DNA from 2 places in the Cupriavidus sp. CP313 genome. Region 2 is predicted to be linked to the other one. Evidence: predicted binding sites of a transcription regulator. Region 2 holds the regulator's gene; the other holds the start of a gene.
What was found. Region 2 encodes NrdR, which represses ribonucleotide reductase genes. Its sites were predicted from a motif close to CACNANATNTNGTG; they were not measured.

Region 1: a site for NrdR is predicted at 6,412-6,425, ahead of ACW4E8_RS25735 (ribonucleoside-diphosphate reductase subunit alpha). Genes of this name have one in related genera too.

What each region holds. Positions count from the first base shown of each region.
Region 1 is NZ_JBSVZB010000021.1:67,792-78,746, forward strand. It holds gene ACW4E8_RS25725 (hypothetical protein) at 1-1,460, opposite strand, end outside; gene ACW4E8_RS25730 (ribonucleotide-diphosphate reductase subunit beta) at 1,930-3,114, opposite strand; gene ACW4E8_RS25735 (ribonucleoside-diphosphate reductase subunit alpha) at 3,255-6,188, opposite strand; gene ampD (1,6-anhydro-N-acetylmuramyl-L-alanine amidase AmpD) at 6,682-7,299, opposite strand; gene ACW4E8_RS25745 (sigma-54-dependent transcriptional regulator) at 7,296-8,921, opposite strand; gene ACW4E8_RS25750 (sensor histidine kinase) at 8,947-10,955, opposite strand, start outside.
Region 2 is NZ_JBSVZB010000005.1:251,503-262,457, reverse strand. It holds gene ACW4E8_RS09845 (pilus assembly protein) at 1-1,149, opposite strand, end outside; gene ACW4E8_RS09840 (pilus assembly PilX family protein) at 1,185-1,793, opposite strand; gene ACW4E8_RS09835 (PilW family protein) at 1,790-2,824, opposite strand; gene pilV (type IV pilus modification protein PilV) at 2,826-3,455, opposite strand; gene nrdR (transcriptional regulator NrdR) at 3,587-4,054, opposite strand; gene glyA (serine hydroxymethyltransferase) at 4,210-5,457, opposite strand; ZMP/ZTP riboswitch at 5,585-5,730, opposite strand; gene ybgC (tol-pal system-associated acyl-CoA thioesterase) at 5,886-6,290, shown strand; gene tolQ (protein TolQ) at 6,287-6,970, shown strand; gene tolR (ExbD/TolR family protein) at 7,042-7,485, shown strand; gene tolA (cell envelope integrity protein TolA) at 7,522-8,544, shown strand; gene tolB (Tol-Pal system beta propeller repeat protein TolB) at 8,753-10,126, shown strand; gene pal (peptidoglycan-associated lipoprotein Pal) at 10,142-10,648, shown strand; gene ybgF (tol-pal system protein YbgF) at 10,666-10,955, shown strand, end outside.

The DNA.
Region 1 (10,955 bases), on a different contig from region 2:
TCGTCTTCAGGGTCGAACGATTGGAAGAACAAGGGCAGGCGCAATCCATCTATGAGGCTGTTCTCCATCTCCGTCGTCCGGGGCACCCAGAACTGGACCAACTGGACGAAATTGCTCGGGTGAAGTACCACCGGCATGCGAGACGCTCCACTAGAGCGCTTCTTCCGGTCGAAACCAATCAGACGCCAGTCGATCGATACCGCCCAGTACTCTGCATCAAACGGCGAATCTACCAGTTCCGGCCTGCGGTCGTTGACCGCGTGCCACAGGACAACATCGTGTAGAAGAGTCTCGTACCCCTTTTTCCTCTTGCTGTCGGGCACTTCACGAGCTTCTCTTTCCTCCTCCTCGAGGACATCGTCAACCACGTCTTGGCGCTTGTTGTAGACGGCGGCATGCACATCAAGCACTTCAATGCCCTTTGCCTGGAGGATGGTACGCAGGTCATCAATATAGGGTTGGAAGAACGTTTGGGCGGTCAGGCCGGGGCTTTGCGCAGCAGCAGAAAAAAATTTCCTGGCGATGCTAGGGAGCGGTTCCTTGATCGCTGCTCGAGCGATAGCTCGGGTCGTACGTACCCGCTCAATCAGTTTCACCTGATTTGCCAGCGCGCGCTCAGCTTCATCAAGAGTTCCGGGCAGGACATAGAGTTTGATTTCAAGATTCCCCTTTGTCCGCGCAGCCATCTCCACAAGGGACAGGGCCGAGTCGTCTCCCGGATTATCGTGAAGCTCAAGTATCGAAAAGATGAAATTCGTATCAAGGACAACTTTGATCTTTCGCTGGCGCCGCTTCTTCTCAATGGACGCAAGCGTTTCGGGACTAAGTTGCGTAGCTTCGGCAAAGAAATGCGCGGTCAAGAGCCGAAGTACTTGACTCCTACAAGCAATGTTCTTTGGCGAAAAGAAAGCCGCCAGTATCTTTCTGAGCCCATCGTGGTGACAGGTATCGAAATCAACCAGGAATTTGGCAACCCAATCGCCTTCCCGCTCGAGATTCCCGTCTACAAGCAAGTGATAGAGGTTTGCGCCCGCAATCCGCACGGCTTCGACCAATGCACGCTCGAAACGTGCCCAGACTTGCTCCGGCTTCAACTCAGGGCAATGTACCGAGCAGTTCATCCGAAACGCCTCCCGACACTGCGTTTCCAGAAGCTCGGCCTGAAGCTTAGCCGCTGCTAACTCTGCCCGCGCCTGCTCCGTGAGCTTAAACCTCTGGACTTCACCGGGCATAAAGGAGACACACTGCTGAGACGAAAGCGCGTGCAACTGCCGCTCCAGTGTGGCTTCAGATAGCTCGACTCCGGTTTCAAGACGGAAGTTTGATTGCAGTTCGCCTATCGTAAGCGGGACATCGGCGGTCCAAAGCACACCTTTTATGACTTGCCCGACAGCCTTTTTCCACCACCCCGATTCATTTAGTTCGACATGGTGAATGAGAGACACGATCTCTGGGGACATCTTTCGTACAGCCACAACCCAACTCCGTTTTTATTATCGGTTAGACACATGATCGAACCATGCGCCCGAAAGGTCATCGCAATACTGGCAAAGGAACCCACTGCCGTATTGACCCGTATGCCGCCATCTGGAAGCTCTTAATGGGGCTGGGATTTCGTCTCCTAGACGGTAGAAAAAAGGGGGGGGGATCAACCCCATTGTGAGCCATCATCCCCTGTCCGTTCTCTTCGTCTTATCTTTTTCCGTGACGGCCCTACACAGCGGGGTCGCCTCGAGTCGCCGAGCTAGGCGCCGCCTCGAGGGTGGACCCGTTGCAGTTGGTCGGACGGCCGGAATGCCTCCGAAAGCTCCTGCTCTGAGACACTCCCATCGCCTCGAGCTAGCGATGTGCCAAAAGGCATGGCTATGTCATTGCAAAGGCGTGACTAGCGTCAAAAAAGGCAACACTTGTGTCGCTCGGCGGCGCGCCTCAATCCCAGCTCAACGCCCCACCCGTCTGATACTCAATGACGCGCGTCTCAAAGAAGTTACGTTCCTTCTTCAAGTCAATCATCTCAGACATCCACGGGAACGGATTCTCCTCATTCGCGAACAGCTGCTCCAACCCAATCTGCTGGCACCGCCGATTGCAAATGAACCGCAGATACCCCTTAAACATCGGCGCATTCAACCCCAGCACCCCACGCGGCATCGTGTCCTCAGCGTAGCGATACTCCAGGTCCACCGCCTTCTTGAACAACTCAGTAATCTCAGCCTTGAACTCCGCCGTCCACAGATGCGGATTCTCCAGCTTGATCTGGTTGATCAGGTCGATACCAAAATTGCAGTGCAGCGACTCATCGCGCAGGATGTACTGATACTGCTCGGCAGCCCCAGTCATTTTGTTCTGGCGGCCCATCGCCAGGATCTGCGTAAAGCCCACATAGAAGAACAATCCTTCCATGATGCAGGCGAACACGATCAGGCTCTTCAGCAGCTTCTGGTCGTTTTCCGGCGTGCCGGTCTTGAACGACGGGTCGGTCAGCGTGTCGATGAACGGGATCAGGAACTCGTCCTTGTCGCGGATCGACTGCACTTCGTGGTACGCGTTGAAGATCTCGGCTTCGTTCAGGCCGAGGGACTCCACGATGTACTGGTAGGCGTGGGTGTGGATGGCCTCTTCAAAGGCCTGGCGCAGCAGGTACTGGCGGCATTCCGGCGCGGTGATCTGGCGGTAGGTGCCCAGCACGATGTTGTTGGCGGCCAGCGAGTCGGCGGTGACGAAGAAGCCGAGGTTGCGCTTGATGATGCGGCGCTCGTCTTCGGTCAGGCCGTTGGGGTCTTTCCACAGGGCGATGTCGCGGGACATGTTGATTTCCTGCGGCATCCAGTGGTTGGCGCAGCCGGCCAGGTATTTTTCCCACGCCCACTTGTACTTGAACGGCACCAGCTGGTTGACGTCGGTCGAGCCGTTGATCACGCGCTTGTCGGCGGCGTTGACGCGGCGGTTGCTTTGCGCGGCGGCGGCGTTGGGGTTGTCGCCCAGGATGCCGGGCTGCGTGGCGGCCGGAGGCAGAACGCCTTGTTGGTCGGCCGTGGCGGCAACAGCGGGTTGCAGGGCAGGCTGCGGTGCGGCCTGCGGGGTGGCTTGAACGTCGTCGTCCCAGCTCAGCATGATGTGGTTCTCCGTGATTCGATTTGGGGGCGGCGGGTGGTTTGACTTGTCACTTCGTGGTGGCGCCGGCCCTCTCCCCCGGCCCCTCTCCCGCGGGCGGGAGAGGGGAGCAAACCCCGGGGTAGGTGGTTACTTCGTGATTACTGGCAGGCTTCGCACTCTTCAAAGCCAGGGTCGCCCGGGCGCATCGTGCAGACCGCGCCTTCGGCTTCCGGCATGGCCGGGGCCGATGCGGCGGCTGCCTCCAGGGCGGAGCCGCTGTCGCTGCCCGACGATACTGCGTTCAGCGAGCCGCGCGACACGGTGGACTTCTCCACGTGGGTCGCAGCCATGGTGCGCAGGTAGTAGGTGGTCTTCAGGCCGCGCAGCCAGGCCAGCTTGTAGGTGTCGTCCAGCTTCTTGCCCGAGGCGCCGGCCATGTAGATGTTCAGGGACTGGGCCTGGTCGATCCACTTCTGGCGGCGGCTGGCGGCTTCCACCAGCCAGGTCGGCTCCACTTCGAACGCGGTGGCGTAGATGTCGCGCAGGTCTTGCGGGATGCGGTCGATGCGCGACAGCGAGCCGTCGAAGTACTTCAGGTCGGCAACCATCACCTCGTCCCACAGGCCGCGTTCCTTCAGGTCGCGCACCAGGTAGTCGTTGACCACGGTGAACTCGCCCGACAGGTTGGACTTGACGTACAGGTTCTGGAAGGTCGGCTCGATGCAGGCCGACACGCCGATGATGTTCGAAATGGTCGCGGTCGGGGCGATCGCGATGCAGTTCGAGTTGCGCATGCCGTGCTGCTTGATGCGGGCGCGCAGCGCGTCCCAGTCCATCGTGCTGGACAGGTCCACTTCCAGGTAGCCGCCGCGCTCTTCGGCCAGCAGCTTGAGCGAGTCTTGCGGCAGGATGCCACGGTCCCACAGCGAGCCTTCATAGGTGCTGTAGCGGCCGCGCTCTTCGGCCAGCTCGGTCGAAGCCTTGTAGGCGTAGTAGCACACCGCTTCCATCGAGGTATCGGCAAACTTGACGGCGGCGTCGCTGGAATACGGCGTGCGCAGCACGTGCAGGCAGTCCTGGAAGCCCATGATGCCCATGCCGACCGGACGGTGGCGCAGGTTGGAATTGCGCGCCTTGTCCACGGCGTAGTAATTGATGTCGATCACGTTGTCGAGCATGCGCATGGCGGTGCGCACGGTCTTCTGCAGCTTGGCGTGATCCAGCGCGTAGGTGCCGTCGGCCTGCTTGGCGATGTGGGCGACCAGGTTGACCGAACCCAGGTTGCACACGGCGATCTCGCTCTCATTGGTGTTGAGCGTGATTTCCGTGCACAGGTTGGAGCTGTGCACCACGCCCACGTGCTGCTGCGGGCTGCGGATGTTGCACGGATCCTTGAAGGTGATCCACGGGTGGCCGGTCTCAAACAGCATGCCCAGCATCTTGCGCCACAGTTGCAGCGCCGGCAGCTTCTTGAACAGCTTCAGTTCGCCGCTGGCGGCCTTGGCTTCATAGCCCAGGTAGGCCTTTTCGAATTCCTTGCCGACCTTGTCGTGCAGGTCCGGGCAGGTGGCGGGCGAGAACAGGGTCCATTCGCCGGCTTCCATCACGCGCTTCATGAACAGGTCCGGAATCCAGTTGGCCGTGTTCATGTCGTGGGTGCGGCGGCGGTCGTCGCCGGTGTTCTTGCGCAGTTCCAGGAATTCTTCGATGTCCAGGTGCCACGTTTCCAGGTAGGCGCAGACGGCGCCCTTGCGCTTGCCGCCCTGGTTCACCGCCACGGCGGTATCGTTGACCACCTTCAGGAACGGCACCACGCCTTGCGACTTGCCGTTGGTGCCCTTGATGTGCGAGCCCAGTGCGCGCACGTTGGTCCAGTCATTGCCCAGGCCGCCGGCAAACTTGGACAGCAGCGCGTTTTCCTTCAGCGCTTCGTAGATGCCTTCCAGGTCGTCGGAGACGGTGGTCAGGTAGCACGACGACAGCTGCGAGCGGCGGGTGCCGGAGTTGAACAGGGTCGGCGTGGACGACATGAAGTCGAACGACGACAGCAGCTGGTAGAACTCGATGGCGCGCGCTTCGCGGTCCTTCTCGTTCAGCGCCAGGCCCATGGCCACGCGCATGAAGAAGGCCTGCGGCATTTCGATGCGGGTTTCATCGATATGCAGGAAGTAGCGGTCGTACAGGGTCTGCAGGCCCAGGTAGTTGAACTGGAAGTCGCGGCCGGCGTCCAGCGCCGCGCCCAGGCGGGCCAGGTCGTAGGTGGCCAGTTGCTCGTCCAGCAGTTCGGCTTGAATGCCGCGGGCGATGAACTTGGGGAAGTACTCCGCGTAGCGGCTGGACATCTCGGACTGGGTCACTTCAGTGCCCAGGATTTCCTTGCGGATGGTGTGCAGCAGGATACGGGCGGTGACCTGGCTGTAGTCCGGGTCCTTTTCGATCAGGGTACGCGCGGCCAGGATGGCCGAGTCGTACACCTGCGTCATCGGCACGCCTTCGTACAGGTTCTTCAGGGTTTCCTTCAGGATCGGCTCGGCGCTCACTGCATTGCCAAGGCCGCTGCAGGCGTTGTCGATCAGGTCGTGCAGCGCGGCGATGTCCAGCACGTGCGTGACGCCGCCATCGGTCACGTTGACCGAGATGCCGCCTTCCTGCACGCGGGCCACGGCCTGGGCGTTGGCCTGGGCGCGCTCGTCCTTGCGCTTCTCGCGGTACAGCACGTAGGCGCGGGCCACTTCATGCTCGCCCGAGCGCATCAGCGCCAGTTCCACATGGTCCTGCACGTCTTCGATATGGATGGCGCCGCCGTTGGGGCGGCTGCGCACCAGCGCGCGCACGACGTTGTCAGTCAGTTGCTCGACGATCTCGCGCACACGCGCGGACGCGGCGCCCTGCCCGCCGTTCACGGCGAGGAAGGCCTTGGTCATGGCAACGGCGATCTTGGACGGCTCGAAAGCCACCACGGCGCCATTGCGTCGAATGATCTTGTGATCCGGGTAGTTCGTATTGGCGGCGTTGGCGGGGGTCTGCTGCGCGGTCGGTGCGATACCGGCGGCGGCGCCACCCGTGGTGATTTCGTTCTGGGCCGTTTGCATGAGAACTCCTGTTTTTACCCTGGAAATAAGAGACAAAAGAGTCCCTGGCGAAATGCGGCGAAAAGAACGTCCCTCCCGGCGTGAAGTCGGGGCGGACAGACTGCCTTTACGTGAACATTTCGCCAGGGACTCTTGTGATTCGCTGGCCTTAGCGGGCGGTTTCGAGACGATGCACGAACTTCGTGATCCCTGACTCGCCCTTGGGCCGGCTCCCCGGTTTGACTACTAGATATAGTGGGTGCTGCCTGAAACTGGGCTAAGTATAGTGAAACGAATCCGAATGACCAGTCTTGACAAGCGCTTTTTCGGGGGCGGCGGCGCCGATGCGGCAGCGCCACATGCCCGCAAGCCTAATACTCGCAAGGGTTTTCGCCAGACCGTTCGCAACTGCACATTTCACAAAAATTTTTTTGATTGTTGCGAGGTTGCGATAGCCCCACCCCGAGGTAGGGCATGTGCGCCGGAACGGGGCGCACGGGGATGGGGAATGAGGTTAAGGATTCGTCACCTGGCCAGCCGCGCCAAGGCACTGGTAGGGCAACATGCCCGGCGCCACGCCCGCCTGGCTGGCAAAGCGCGCCCAGTCGAAATGCGGGCCGGGATCGGTCTTGCGGCCGGGGGCGATGTCGCTGTGGCCGGCAATCGCGCGCACCGGGTAGGCGGCCAGCAGCGCGGGCACCAGCGCGGCCACGGTGTCGTACTGGGCCAGGGTGAACGGCAGGTCGTCGCAGCCCTCGATCTCGATGCCGATGGAGAAATCGTTGCAACGGGCGCGGCCGAAGAAGTCCGACTGCCCGGCGTGCCAGGCCCGCTGCGTGCACGGGACAAACTGCACCAGCTCACCCTCGCGGGTGACCAGGAAGTGCGCGGACACCTGCACCTGGTGGATGGTGGCAAAGAACGGGTGCTTGTTGGGATCGAGCCGGTTCTGGAAGAAGGCCTCGATGTCGCCGCTGCCGAACTGGCCGGGCGGCAGGCTGATGTTGTGCAGCACCACCAGGTCCACCGGCATGCCGGCCGGGCGCTCATCGAAATTGGGCGACGGCACGCGGCGCGCGGCGGGGACCCAGCCGTCGGCGTCGGGTAAGTAGCGGTGCGCAGGCTTGGTCATGGCGTGCCCTCGCCTTCCACGGCGCTGCGGTCGGCGGCGTCCATGGCCTCGCGGATGCCCAGTTGCTGGATGCGGTAGCGCAGCTGGCGCAGGTTCAGGCCCAGCAGCGGCGCGGCCGCGGTGCGGTTGAAGTTGGTCTGCGCCAGCGCCTGCAGGATCAGCTCGCGCTCCACGGCTTCCAGCCTGGCCGGCAGGTCGATCGGGAAGACGATGCCGCGGCAGGCACGTTCGGCGGGGTCGCCGGCGGGCTCAGGTTCAGGCGCGCTGGCCGGGGCCGGTGCCACGGGTGGCGGCTCTGCCAGGGCCGGCGCGGGCGCGGCGGCCGGCGGCACAGGGGCCCACATGCCTGCGGCGCCCCAGGGGGCGTAATAGTTAGTAGGCGCCATCGCCGGCACGGGGGCATGCATCAGCCCGGCCCGCTCGGCGCCGGCGTCCAGCGGGCCCAGGTCGGCCAGCTCGATCTCTTCGCTCTCGGCAAAGGCGTAGGCGCGCTCCAGCAGGTTCTCCAGCTCGCGCACGTTGCCGGGGAAGGGATAGGCTACCAGCCGTTGCAGCGCCGCCGGCGACAGCCGCTTGGGGCGCGGGTCGCCGTAGCGCACCGCCAGGTGGTCCAGGATGGCGCGCGCCAGCACCGGGATGTCTTCACCGCGCTCGCGCAGCGTGGGCATGCGCAGCGCCAGCACGTTCAGCCGGTAATACAAGTCCTGCCGGAACTGCCCGGCCGCCACCATCGCGGCCAGGTCCTTGTGGCTGGCGCACATCACGCGCACGTCGACGGCGTCTTCGCGGCTGGCGCCGATCTTGCGCACGCGGCGCTCCTGCAGCGCGCGCAGCAGCTTGACCTGCATCGGCAGCGGCAGGTCGGCCACCTCGTCGAGCAGCAGCGTGCCGCCGTTGGCGGCCTGGAAGAAGCCGCCGCGCTCCCCGTCGGCACCGGTGAAGGCGCCTTTGACATGGCCGAAGAACTCGGACTCCATCAGGTTCTCGGGGATGGCGCCGCAGTTGACGGCGATAAAGGGATGCGCGGCCCGCCCGCTGGTGGCGTGGATGGCGCGCGCGGCGCGCTCCTTGCCGCTGCCGGATTCGCCGCTGATCACCACCGGCGCCATGCTGCGCGCCAGCCGCGACAGCGAGCGGCGCACCTCCTGCATGGCGGCGGAATGGCCGGGCAGCAGGGCGGCGGCGCGGTCGGCGGCCTGCTCTGCCGCGGCGGCTTCGGCATCGGTGCTGTCGCGCTGCTGGCGGCCCAGCGCGTTCAGCACCAGGCTGCGCAGCTGCTCCAGCGACACCGGCTTGGCGATGTAGTCGAAGGCGCCGGCCTTGAGTGCCTCTACGGCGTTGTCGGCGCTGCCGTAGGCGGTGATGACCGCCACCGGGATGCGCTCCGGCGCGGCCGACAGCTGGCGCACGATCTCGATGCCCAGGCCGTCGCCCAGGCGCATGTCGGTCAGCACCAGGCTGTAGCGGCCCTGCGCCAGCTTCTCGCGCGCCTCGGCCAGGGACCCGGCCAGCACCACGTCATGGCCCATGCGGCGGATTGAGATGTCCAGCAGCTCGCGCAGGTCGGCCTCGTCGTCGATGACCAGGATGGGATCGGGCGCTCGGGACATTCGGGGTGGCATGGGGTGGTGGCTGGGTTGGGACAGGTCAGGCGGCGGCCGCCGAAGCAGCATCGGCACTCTCGATGCGCAGCGTCAGCACGAAAGCCTTGGCCGGCAGTGTATCGCGCGCGGCGGGGGCCAGCATGCCGGTGCGTTCGAGCAGCGCCGGCAATGCGATGGCGCCGTAGCGCACCTGGGCGTCATTGGCGCCGCACAGCTCGCGCGCCATGAACAGGCCCAGCCCGGTGCCCTGGGCGTTGCTGGTGAAGAAGGGTTCGAACAGGCTGCGCTGGTGTTCGCGCGCCACCTCGGCGCCGTCGTTCCAGACGATCAGCTCGGCATGGTGCTGGTCCAGCGCATGCGCCAGCAGCCGGATCGAGCCCGGCAGCCGGCTGCAGTAGCGCCAGGCGTTGTCCAGCAGGTTGCCCAGCACCTGCTGCAGCTGCGAGGCGTCGAACACCACCGGCTGGGCCACGTCCACGGTCAGCCGGATGGCATTGGCGTTGATGTCGACCCGGCCCGCGGGACGGGTCTCGCCGGCGCGCGGGCGGCGCGAGCGCATTTCGGCGCGCCAGCGCTCGACGATCTCGGGCAGCGCCTGCGCCAGGTACACGGTGCTGCGGCCGGTGCGCGGGCGGCGCGACATCTGCAGCACGTCTGACACCACCTGGTCCAGCCGGCGCACGTTGTCGTTGATGATGCGCAGCAGGCGGGCATCGATATCGACATCGGCGCCGCCATGGTCCTGCGCGGCGGGATCGCGCCGGCCGGAGTCGCCCAGCAGCTCGCTGGCCTGGCTGATTGCCGCCAGCGGGTTGCGGATCTGGTGCGCGATGCTGGCCACCAGCCGGCCCATGGCGGCCAGCTTTTCCTGCTGCACCTGCTCGGCGATGCGTTCCCAGCTTTCGATATGGACCAGCACGGTGTCGCGCATCTCGTTGCGCAACAGGGCCTCATCCTCCTGCGACCAGGCCATGGCCTCGTTCTGGGCGATGGCCAGGCGCAGGCGGCCGGCGGCTTCGGGTGACAGTTCGCTCCAGGCGGCCGTATCCAGCGTGGCCGGCACGGTGCGGCCATGCGCCATGGTCGAACGCAATCCTGCCAGCCCCGGCAGCACAAAGCGCAGCCGCAGCCGGGTGTGCTGCATGGTGCCGTCGGCCAGCGCGGTGCCGGACGCCATCGGCAGCAGCTGCAGGATGCGCGGCACGTCGTCCTTGCTGTGCAGCCAGTCGCGCAGCATCTCCATCAGCGGTTGCAGGCGCGGGATGCGGCGCAGGTCGAACAGCACAGCTTCGCCGCCCTGCCCCGCCGCACCACCCAGCCGCCGCGAGTAGATGCGCTCATGCGGCTGCACGCCCAGCAGCACCACCGCCGCGGGGTTGGCCGCCACCACCGCGCCGTTGGCGCGTACCAGCATCACGCCGTCCTGCATGTCGTTGACCATCAGCCGGTTGACCAGCTGCTGCAGGCGCAGCTCCTGCTCGCGCGCCAGCGCCAGGCGCTCCTGCGCGATCTGGCGGTTGGCCAGCATATACATCAGCAGCGCCGCGATCATGAACACCAGGCCGAACAGGCCCGAGCCCAGCAGCCCGGCATCGGCCTGGCGCAGCAGGATGGTGTGCATGAAGGGCCCGCTCATCACCACCAGCGCGGAGATCGCCGCGGCAAACAGCGCGAACAGCAGGCTGGTCAGCGCGCCGGCTTCCAGCGCCGGCAGCAAGAAGATCATGGCCAGGCCCTCGGCCTGCCCGCCCCGCCCCAGCACGCTGAAGACCAGCGCCAGCAGGGCCAGGTCGGCCAGCACCTGCACCCGCACGCGCAGATGGAAGTGCCGGCGCCACAGCGTACCGGCCAGCATCGCCAGGGCAATGGCAAGATAGGGCACGGCGATGGTCATGGCCGCCGCGTGCTCGATGCCGCCCAGGCCGTCAAGGCCGAACGGCAAGGGCGGGATAGCGCCGATGAAAGGTGTGGCGGGGGAGACCGGGGTGACGGATGCCGGCTCGCCGCGCCGCATCAGCGCAAAGCCGACCAGCAGCAGGCCCACGGCCACGC
Region 2 (10,955 bases):
GTCTGTCCATTGCGTGTAGACCGGAAATCCATCCTTGTAGGTGCTGGCGTTGTCGATGGCTTCGGGCGTTGGTTGTCGGCCTTGCAGGTAGCGGATGCTCTCGTAGTAGAGTTCGCCGACGGGATCCAATGACTTATAGGCGCCGGAACGCCCGAACTGATTCAGGTAATTGATGACACCGCTGATGTTCTCTGACGCGCTCTCGGGGTTCTGGATGAATACGCCGTCGTCATCCCATTCCCGGCGCAGGTTGTTGGCTTGATTGAAATTGCTGTCGACGGTGTTTGGCCCCACATACTTCAAGGGCGCCCGCAAGACACCGCCATAACGGGTATTGGCACTGTCGTTCAGATAGCCAAACGCGCCAAAGCGGACCTTGTCGGCATTGCGCTGCATTTCGCCAGCCGGCTTGTACCCGGTGCGATACAGCTTGCAGAGATCGGTGCGGGACTTGGCTTCACTTGCATCGCAGACTTGCACCCGTACCAGGTAGGTGCCCTGGTTCTTGTATTTGCCGGGGCTCGCGCAACTGGCGCCGGACTCAGTGCTGTCCCCAAAGAACACCTTGTTGCCACATGAAGTGATGTACAGGGTCCTGCTGCTGAAAGGCGTGACCGAGGACGCCTTGTCGTAAGTCTTGCGGGGGAAGTAAGAGTTGCTGTTGAAAAAACTGTCCTGCAGCACGGCACGTTGCAGGATGGTCTGCGTGGTGGTGTCAACGACGCGGTCGCCCCCGGTCAGCGCGTATCGCAGCATATCGATGGCTGAGGCCGTGGCCCAGTTCATGAAGTTGCCGCTGAACTGGCCCGCGCATGTGTGATCGGCCGTGTTGGCGTCGCCAGCAATGACAAAATAGCCATTGCTGCTGCCTCCGCTGTAGTTGTAGCACTTGAGCGGATTGAAGTAGCCAATGTATTCGGTGGTCGGCGAATACGTACCGGAGCGATAGGCTGCCCCAACCGTAGGGAACTCTACTGAGAGCGTCAGCAGCAGGTTGGGATGGATATTCTGATTGCGGCCGTACAGCGGCGCCTGTGCGATCTTGACTGTCGCAAGGCTGTTCTGTTCTGTTGCGGCAAGCAACGGGCCAGCGGCCAGGCTGAGAACCGCAGCCATTGCCGCGAACAGGAATGTCTGGATGCGGCTCATTTGCCGTGCTCCGCGACAGTCATGGACGTTGCCATTCATTCCCCCTTTCGGTAGTACGACTGCAACATGACCCGGGTCGCCGGGTTTGCGCCAAAGCCGACGGCCGTGACGCGGAAGATATATGCACCCTCGCTCGCGCCTGGCGACATGTCGCTGATCGGCTCGATGATGTAGCGCGGCAGCGCGGCAGGCAGCAGCCCGCCTGTCGCGGTCGGGAACCTGCGGCCGGTGAACGTGCCATAGGCGGTGGTGCGTGCGTTGGCCCCAGTCTGGCTAAAGTCAACGGAAAGCCAGTTCGGCGTACCGTCGAGCACCGGGTCGCACAATCCCTGGAAGGGTGAGGCGCCTGTGACGCCGGTATTGCAGCCCGCCACGAACGGCAGGACATTCATCGTGGTGCCGGAGAAGATGGCCGACCGGGTGGTTAGGGCGGCGACACCCTGGATGTCTATTTCTGCATCCAGCAAGGCTGCCTCGGCCGCTTGCTGAGCCAGGTCCCGATCGCGCTGGTTCGATGCCATGCGCTTGCTGCCAATGGCTAGCCGGGCGCCGGCGATGGCGATGACGCTGATGATCAGCAGCATCACCAGGGCAGTGATCAGCGCTATGCCACGCGGGTTGGGGGGCGCGGTGCGGGCGTTCATGTCGGCGAGCACGTGGTGCAGGTGGCCATGTTCCGGAGCTGTACGGTGACTGTGTACAGGCGTCGCATCCGCTGCAGTTGCGTGGCAGGCGTGAAGGACGTGTCATTGCCCGGCGAGCCCGGAAACAGGCGGCCAAACAGGCGGAAGGTTGGCGGATCCTGAGGCGATGCGCTGGCAGTATCGCCCATCAGCACCATGGCAATCTTTATTGCGACGACGTTCTGCCAGGTGGTGGGCAGGGCCAGCACCTCGGTGGCCGACAGGAAGCGGTCCGGGGTCTGGTCGAAATTCGTATCCACGCCGTAGAGCACCTGGAAGACTTCGACGCCCGAGATCAGCGAAACAGCCTGGTACGCCATGCCTGCCGTGAGGATTTCCTTGTTGGCGGCGTCCCGTGGACGATAGCCGCACATCAGCTGCGGCATGCCGCTGGCATCGTTGCTGACATAGAAGACCGCCATGCCGCGCGCGAGATCCGCGTCTTCCCAGGCCTGCGGCTCAGCGACGCCGTTGCCGGAGCAGTCGATCATGCTGTTGTCCGGAACGGTGCGGTCCTGCTGCGTGCCGGAACCGAAGAAGCGGACCTGCAGCACATCGCTCTTGTTCACGGCGCCCGCTTGGGCAGGACAAGCGAGGTTCTGCGCCGGATTGCCGAGGTCTTGTGTGGGGGCGCCGCAGCTGTCGAGGCCGCTGATGGTCGGCGACAGGCTCGTGGTGGTGAGCATGACGCCCCCAGGGCTGGGCGCAGGTGGCCCGCTGGCGCCGGGGGAGGCCGCGGCGCTGTTGCCCGCATAGTTGCTCCAGGCGGCCTGGCGCACGATCCGCACGACGGTATCCACGGCAAAGCGGCCTTTCTCATCCAGCGCAGTGGTGTCGTCGATGCTGTTGTAGTTGGCTCGTCCGGTCAGGTAGAGCGCTGCGGCAGCCATGATCAGGAGCAGGCTCAGCGTCATCGCCACCATCAACTCCACCAGCGACAGCCCCAGTTGACGATGCCGGCCGGCGTTGAGATACGTCCTGGCGTTCTGCATGTCAGTTCACCGTACCCTGCGTGGCCACGATGACCACCTGGGGGCGCGTGCCCATATCGGACATGTCGACCTGTGCCGCGACGGTCCTGGCGGCAAGCCGGGAGATCCAGCCGATCTTGATGACAATCGGTGCGTCGTCCGGGCGGCCAGTGGCCGATGGCGTGCATCCCCATGAGAAGCCGGTGGTCTGGTCGTAGGCGACCATATCCCGGCAAATCACGGCGCGTCCGCCAGGCAGGCCTGTGCTGACACGCTCCCAGAACTCGGCGACATCGAAATCCGCCAGTTGCTGTGCGCACCCGGCCGCCGTGCCCGAGCAGGCGATCGCGTACGGGCTGTTTGCTGCCGTGAGCGCGGGTGGCTGCCCGTTGGCCGTGTCGATGAAGTAGCGGTTCGGGGTGATGGCTTCCGCCGCCGCGCCGGTTTGCGAGACGGCCGGATTGGCACGCATGCGCTCGGCCATCTCGGTGGCCAGCTGCATGGCAGTGGTGTCGTAGGAAGCTTGTTGCGTGAAGCGGGATGAATTCAGCAGCAGGCTGGCGACCCCGAGCACGCCAACCGCCAGAACGACAATTGCCACCAATGCTTCGAGCATGGCAAAGCCGGCTGCCCCGCGGCAGCGTTGACCCATTCTGACCCCCGTCAAAAGACGTCCGACTTCGTTAACTTCTTTTTTTGGTCTGCAATCCCGGCCCTTTTAATAGGCGATAGCGGGCCTTGCGGGAATGCAACGGGGATTAAACAACGATTTTGTTACTTTTGCTACCCCTTCCGAGGGGTGGACGCCGCAAACTCATCCAGCACGTCGCGGAATTCCGACACGTCCTCAAAGCTCCGATACACCGAAGCAAAGCGGATATACGCGATCTTGTCGAGCTTGCGCAATTCGCGCATCACCAGTTCGCCGACCTGGCTGCTGGGGATTTCCTTCTCTCCCAGTGCCAGCAGTTTTTCTTCGATGCGGGTGATGGCTTCATCGATGGCCTCGGCCGAGACCGGGCGCTTGCGCAGCGCCAGGCGCATGGAGTCCTTCAGCTTGGCGCGGGTGTAGTCCACGCGCGAGCCGTTTTTCTTGACGATGGCGGGGAAGAACAGCTCGATCCGCTCATAGGTGGTGAAGCGGCGGTCGCAGGCCTCGCAGCGGCGGCGCCGGCGCACGGCATCGCCGTCTTCCGACATGCGCGTGTCGAGTACCTGGGTATTGGAATGACCGCAAAAGGGGCATTTCATGCCGGACCACCTTCAGTTGAACCCCGTTGCCTTGTCCGTGTTGTCGTTCTGCGGTGGCGGGGCGGGTTGGCGAGGCCCGCAAGCCGGTGCCCTGGGGCGCCGGCCTGCGGAGCTGCCGGCCGCTCATGCGAACACGCATGGGCGGCCTCGATGCATCAGCCGTAGACCGGGAAACGCTTGGTCAGGGCTGCCGCCTGCTCGCGCACGCTGGCGATATTGGCGGCGTCGTGCGGGTTGTCCAGCACATCGGCGATCAGGTTGCCGACGATGCGGGCTTCTTCTTCCTTGAAGCCGCGCGTAGTCATGGCCGGCGAGCCCAGGCGGATGCCCGAGGTCACGAACGGCTTTTCCGGATCGTTGGGGATGGCGTTCTTGTTGACGGTGATATGCGCCTCGCCCAGGACGCGCTCGGCTTCCTTGCCGGTGATGTTCTTGGCGCGCAGGTCGACCAGCATCACGTGGCTTTCGGTGCGGCCCGAGACAATGCGTAGGCCGCGCGCGATCAGGGTCTCGGCCAGCACGGCGGCGTTCTTCACCACTTGCTGCTGGTAGGCCTTGAACTCAGGCGTCAGCGCTTCCTTGAACGCGACGGCCTTGCCGGCGATCACGTGCATCAGCGGGCCGCCCTGGATGCCGGGGAAGATGGCCGAGTTGATGGCCTTCTCGTGCTCGGCCTTCATCAGGATCACGCCGCCGCGCGGGCCGCGCAGGCTCTTGTGCGTGGTGGTGGTGACGAAGTCGGCGTGCGGCACCGGGTTCGGGTAGACGCCCGCGGCGATCAGGCCGGCGTAGTGGGCCATGTCGACCATGAAGTAGGCGCCGATCGACTTGGCGACCTTGCCGATGCGCTCGAAGTCGATGCGCAGGGCGAAGGCCGAGGCGCCGGCGATGATCAGCTTGGGCTTCTTCTCTTGCGCCAGCTTTTCCAGCGCGTCGTAGTCGATGTCTTCCTGGGCGTTCAGGCCGTAGCTGACCACGTTGAACCACTTGCCGCTCATGTTCAGGGCCATGCCGTGGGTCAGGTGGCCACCTTCGGCCAGGCTCATGCCCATGATGGTGTCGCCCGGCTTGAGCATGGCGAAGAACACGCCCTGGTTGGCCTGCGAGCCCGAGTTGGGCTGCACGTTGGCGGCGTCGGCGCCGAACAGCTGCTTGACGCGGTCAATGGCCAGTTGCTCGACGATGTCGACGTATTCGCAACCGCCGTAGTAGCGCTTGCCGGGGTAGCCCTCGGCGTACTTGTTGGTCAGTTGCGAACCCTGCGCGGCCATCACGGCCGGCGAGGTGTAGTTTTCGGAGGCGATCAGCTCGATGTGGTCTTCCTGGCGCTGGTTTTCCTTCTGGATGGCGGCAAAGACCTCGGGGTCGATCTGGTCGATCGTAAAACGGCTGCGTTCGAACATGGCGAAACTCGTCTGAAAAATAGGGAATCCGATTCACGCATCGGGGGTAGGGCGCGCGGGGAAGGCTAGCGGCGACCAGCACCGGCGGCACCTTGTAACCGTCGGTGCAGGGCGCACCCTGCTTCCCATTCGCTGCCCAGGCGAGCGGCAGGCGCAAAGCACTTCACGCCTAGGCGTGCTGAACGTTACGCGAACGCGCAATGAACGTCACGCCAGAGAACTTGCGCTTCCTCGTGGTAGTGCCCACTGACTTCGCCAGTCGCGCAAGATGGAATGGTTGCGCGCAGTGTAGCGCGAGGCGGGCGCCCGCCGCAAGCCGTCGGCCCCGCCAGCCGAGGACTGGCAAGGGCTGGCCAGCAACTTGCTGTTGCAAAGTCGTCATGCGGGTTTACACGAAACCGCTATCGCTCTCCGTTACAATCGCGGCCATGACAAACTTTGTCTGGACCCTGCGGGTGTACTGGGAAGACACCGACGCGGGCGGCGTAGTGTTCTACGCCAACTACCTGAAGTTCTTCGAGCGCGCCCGCACCGAGTGGCTGCGTTCGCTAGGCATCGAGCAGCAGTCGCTCGCCGGCGAGGCGGGCGTGGTCTTTATCGTCCGCAGCACGGCGGTGGACTACAATGCGCCCGCCCGGCTGGATGACCAGCTCGAGATCCGCACGCGCATCGACCGGGTCGGCCCGGCGTCGGTCCAGTTCACCCAGGAAGCCTGGCGTGGCGAGCTGATGCTGGCCTCTGGCGCGATCCGCGTTGGGTGTGTCGATCGAAGCACTTTCCGTCCCGCCCCGATTCCCGACCCCGTTCTAGCTACCATCAAGTCCGCACGATGAATCCCGTGACCGTCACGCAAGACATGTCGATCATTACGCTGGTGCTCCACGCCAGCCTGCTGGCACAGGCCGTCATGGTGCTGTTGCTCGCCATGTCGCTGTTTTCGTGGACCTATATTTTCCGCAAGCACCTGGCGCTGCGCTCGGCGCGCACCCAGACCGAGGGGTTCGAACGCGACTTCTGGGCCGGCGGCGACCTGCAGGCGCTATATAACAGTGCCGTCAACAACCGCCACAACACCGGCGCGCTGGAGCGGATCTTTGAATCCGGCATGGGCGAGTTCCTGAAGGCACGCGAGCGCGGCAACGAAGCCGGCGCGCTGCTCGATGCGGCCCGGCGCGCGATGCGCGCGGCCTACCAGCGCGAGATGGATGTGCTGGAATCGCATCTGCCGTTCCTGGCGTCGGTGGGTTCGGTGAGCCCGTATATCGGCCTGTTCGGCACGGTCTGGGGGATCATGAACGCATTCCGCGGCCTGTCGAATGTGCAGCAGGCGACGCTCGCATCGGTGGCCCCCGGTATTGCCGAGGCGCTGGTGGCGACCGCGATCGGCCTGTTCGCGGCGATTCCGGCGGTGATCGCCTACAACCGCTATGCCACGGAGATCGACCGCCTGGCGATCCGGTTCGAGAGCTTTATGGAAGAGTTCCTGAACATCCTGCAACGGCAGGCACGCTAACTGCACACGTATCGAATCTAATCCAGACGGTCCGGGCGCAAGCCCGGGCCGGCGTTTCCAGGAGTCCTGCAATGGCAGCCATTCAGCGCCGCGGCGGCTCGCGCCGCCGGGCCAGCGCCGAGATCAATGTCGTGCCGTACATCGACGTCATGCTCGTGCTGCTGGTCATCTTCATGGTGGCGGCGCCGATCGTGAGCCCCGCCACCGTCGACCTGCCCACCGTGGCCAACGCCACGCCGCAGCAGAAGGCGCCGCCGATCGTGGTCACCGTGCACGAGAGCGGCCAGCTCACCGCGCGCGGCAAGGACAACGCTGGCAACGCCTTCGAGCGCAAGCTCGACAAGCAGGGCCTGCTCGACTTTGTGCACCAGCGCCAGAACGAGAATCCCGACCAGCCGGTGGTGATTGCCGCCGACCGCGCGGTCAAGTACGAGGCGGTGCTGGACGTGATGTCGATCCTGAAAGCCGATGGCATCAAGCGCGTCGGCCTGATGGTCAAGTCCAAGACCTCCTGACGCATTGAAGCGCCTATCTGATTGCCGTTGCGCCTGATGAAGACCGTCGCCGCCTATCCCTACCAGCCGGTCAAGGAGCGGGGAACCCTGCGTTCCTTCCTGTTCGCGCTCTTCATGCACATGCTGCTGGCTGTCGTGCTGTACTACGGCGTGCGCTTGCAGAGCAGCACCCCCGTCGGCGCCGAGGCCGAGCTGTGGGAAGAGATTCCGGCCGCCACCGCGCCCCCGCCGCCGCCACCGGAGCCGGTGGTGCAGCCGCGCCCGGCCCCGCCGCTGCCCGAGGTGAAGAGCAAGGTCGAGGACGACGCCGACATCGCGCTGGAACGCCAGAAGCGCCGTGCCGAGGCGGCAGCGCGCGAAGAGGCCGAGCGCAAGCAGGCGGCTGCCCGCAAGGAAGCCGAGCGTAAAGAGGCGGATCGCAAGGAAGCCGAGCGCAAGGAAGCGGAGCAGCGCGAGGCTGACCGCAAGGAAGCCCAGCGCAAGGACGACGCGAAGAAGAAGGCAGCGCAGCAGGACCAGCAGCGCAAGGAACAGGCCGAGCGCAAGGAAGCAGAACGCAAGGAAGCGGACGCCAAGGCAAAGGCCCAGGCGGACGCCAAGGCCAAGGCAGACGCCGAGACCAAGGCCAAAGCCAAGGCGGATGCCGACGCCAATGCCAAGCGCGAGGCTGCGGCCAATGCCCAGCGCAAGAGCGAGCTGGCGCGCCTGCAGGCGCTGGCCGGCGGCTCCGGCGCGGGCGGTGGCGGCGTGGGCAGTACGGCCGGCGCGGGTGCCGGCGGCGGTGGCAAGGCGTCGCCGGGCTATTCCGACCGCGTGCGCCGCCGCGTCAAGCCGAATATCGTCTTTACCGAGGACGTGCCGGGCAACCCGACCGCGGTGGTGTCGGTGCAGCTGGCGCCGGATGGTTCGCTGCTGTCGGCGCGGCTGTCCAAGTCCAGCGGCAACTCGGGCTGGGATAATGCCGTGCTGCGCGCGGTGGAACGTTCCGACCCGCTGCCGCGTGATGAGAACGGCAAGGCGCCAGCCAGCTTCACCATTACCTTCCGGCCGAAGGACTGAGTGACCTGGGCGGCATGATTTGCAACATAATGCAACCTTCATCGCCGGGTCTTGGTCCCAGCGCTAGCATGACAGGTTGCCTGACGCGGCCGGCAGTGTGCGCTACGCACGCAGACGGGGCATGCGCCACGCGCTGCAATGCCGCATTTGCCCGTGTTGCCGATTGCCTGCCGTGCCCGACGAAATTTGAAATCGACTGAGGAGCAGCATGCGAAAGCTTTGGGCCCCCAATTGGCTGTCCGCGAGGCGGCACAACGCAACCCAACCCGAATCCCAACGTGCCATCGGCCCGGTCCCCCTGGCCGGCCGCCGCGCGCTGATGGCCTGGCTGGCCGCGGCGATGACGATGGCAGCCGGCGCCGCGCACGCGCAACTCAACGTTGAGATCTCCGGGGTCGGTTCCAGCCAGATCCCGGTTGCGACCGCCAACTTCCAGGGCGAGGCCCAGGCCCCGCAGAACCTGACCGCGATCATCCGCGCCGACCTGGCGCGCAGCGGGCGCTTGCTCAATGTCGATCCGGGCGGCGCCACGGTGGCGGAATCCGCCAATGTCGACCTGGGCAGCTGGAAGTCGCGCGGCGCCGATGCCTTCGTCGCCGGCAGCGTGACCCCGGCCGCCGGCGGCAAGTATGAGGTCCGCTTCCGCCTGTACGACACCGTCAAGGGCCAGAGCCTGGGCGGGCTGGCCTTTACCGTCAACCAGTCCCAGCTGCGCGTGACCGCGCACAAGATCGCCGACTACATCTATGAAAAGCTGCTGGGCGAGCGCGGCGTGTTTGCCACGCGCCTGTCCTACGTGTCGAAGGTGGGCGGCCGCTACCAGCTGCTGATTTCCGACTCCGATGGCCAGAACGCGCAGGTGGCGCTGACCAGCAACGAGCCGATCATCTCGCCGTCGTGGTCGCCGGACGGCGCGCGCGTGGCCTATGTCTCGTTCGAGGCTAGGAAGCCGGTGGTGTATGTGCACGACCTGGCCACCGGCAAGCGCACGCTGGTGTCGAACCAGAAGGGCAACAACAGCGCGCCGTCGTGGTCGCCTGATGGCCGGTACCTGGCGCTGGCGCTGTCGCGAGACGGCAATACCCAGGTCTACCAGGTCAATGCCGACGGCTCCGGCATCCGCCGCCTGAGCCGCAGCAGCGCCATCGACACCGAGCCGCAGTATTCTCCGGACGGCAAGAGCATCTACTTCACCAGCGACCGCGGCGGTGCGCCGCAGGTCTACCGCATGCCCGCTTCCGGCGAGGAAGGTGGCGGGGCGCAACGTGTCACCTTCAAGGGCAACTACAACGTGAGCCCGCGTATTTCGCCGGACGGCAAGTACCTGGCGTACATCTCGCGCGCGGGCGGCTTCAAGCTGCAGCTGCAGGACCTGAGCAACGGCGACGTGACGTCGCTGACCGATACGTCCAACGACGAAGCGCCCAGCTTTGCCGCAAACGGCAAGTACATCCTTTATGCCACCCGCGTGGGCGGCCGCGCGGTGCTGGCGGCGGTTTCCACTGACGGGCGTACCCGGCAGGTTCTGTCCCTCCAGTCCGGCGATGTTCGCGAGCCGTCCTGGGGTCCTTTCATGCAATAACAGGAGTCATTCACCATGCCCCAACTGATGAGCAAAACCCTTGCCGTTGCTGCACTGCTGGCCCTTGGCGCCTGCAGCTCCGGCGTCAAGCTGGACGACACCGCCAAAGCCGGCGCCGGCGCGGGCACCGGTGCCGATCCGCGCGCCGTGACCCCGGTGACGGCCGCCGATCCGCTGAACGATCCGAACAGCCCGCTGGCCAAGCGCAGCGTGTACTTCGACTTTGACAGCTACAGCGTCAAGTCCGACTACCAGGGCATGCTGGGCGCACACGCCAAGTACCTGGGGGGCAACCAGGGCCGCAAGATCCTGATCCAGGGCAACACCGACGAACGCGGCACCAGCGAGTACAACCTGGCGCTGGGCCAGAAGCGCGCCGAAGCCGTGCGCCGCTCGCTGGCCTCGATGGGTGTGCCCGACACCCAGATGGAAGCCGTGAGCCTGGGCAAGGAAAAGCCCAAGGCCGCCGGCCATGATGAAGCCTCGTGGGCCGAAAACCGCCGCGCGGACATCAACTACTGATCTGTGGACTGCCTTTCATGAAAGCACGCGTTTCCACCCTGTTGTGGCTCGCCGCCGTCGCCGGCGGCGGCATGCTGCCGCTGTCGCAGGCGCATGCCGGAGTGTTCGATGATGACGAGGCGCGCAAGGCGGTCATCAGCCTGCGCGACCAGTTCAACGGTTTCCAGGCAACCGCGACGCAGCGCATCGAGCAGAACAGCCGCACCACGCTCGACATGCAGAACCAGCTCGAGGGCCTGCGCCAGGAAGTGGCGCGGCTGCGCGGCCAGAACGAAGTGCTGCAGAACACGGTGGACACGCTGCAGAA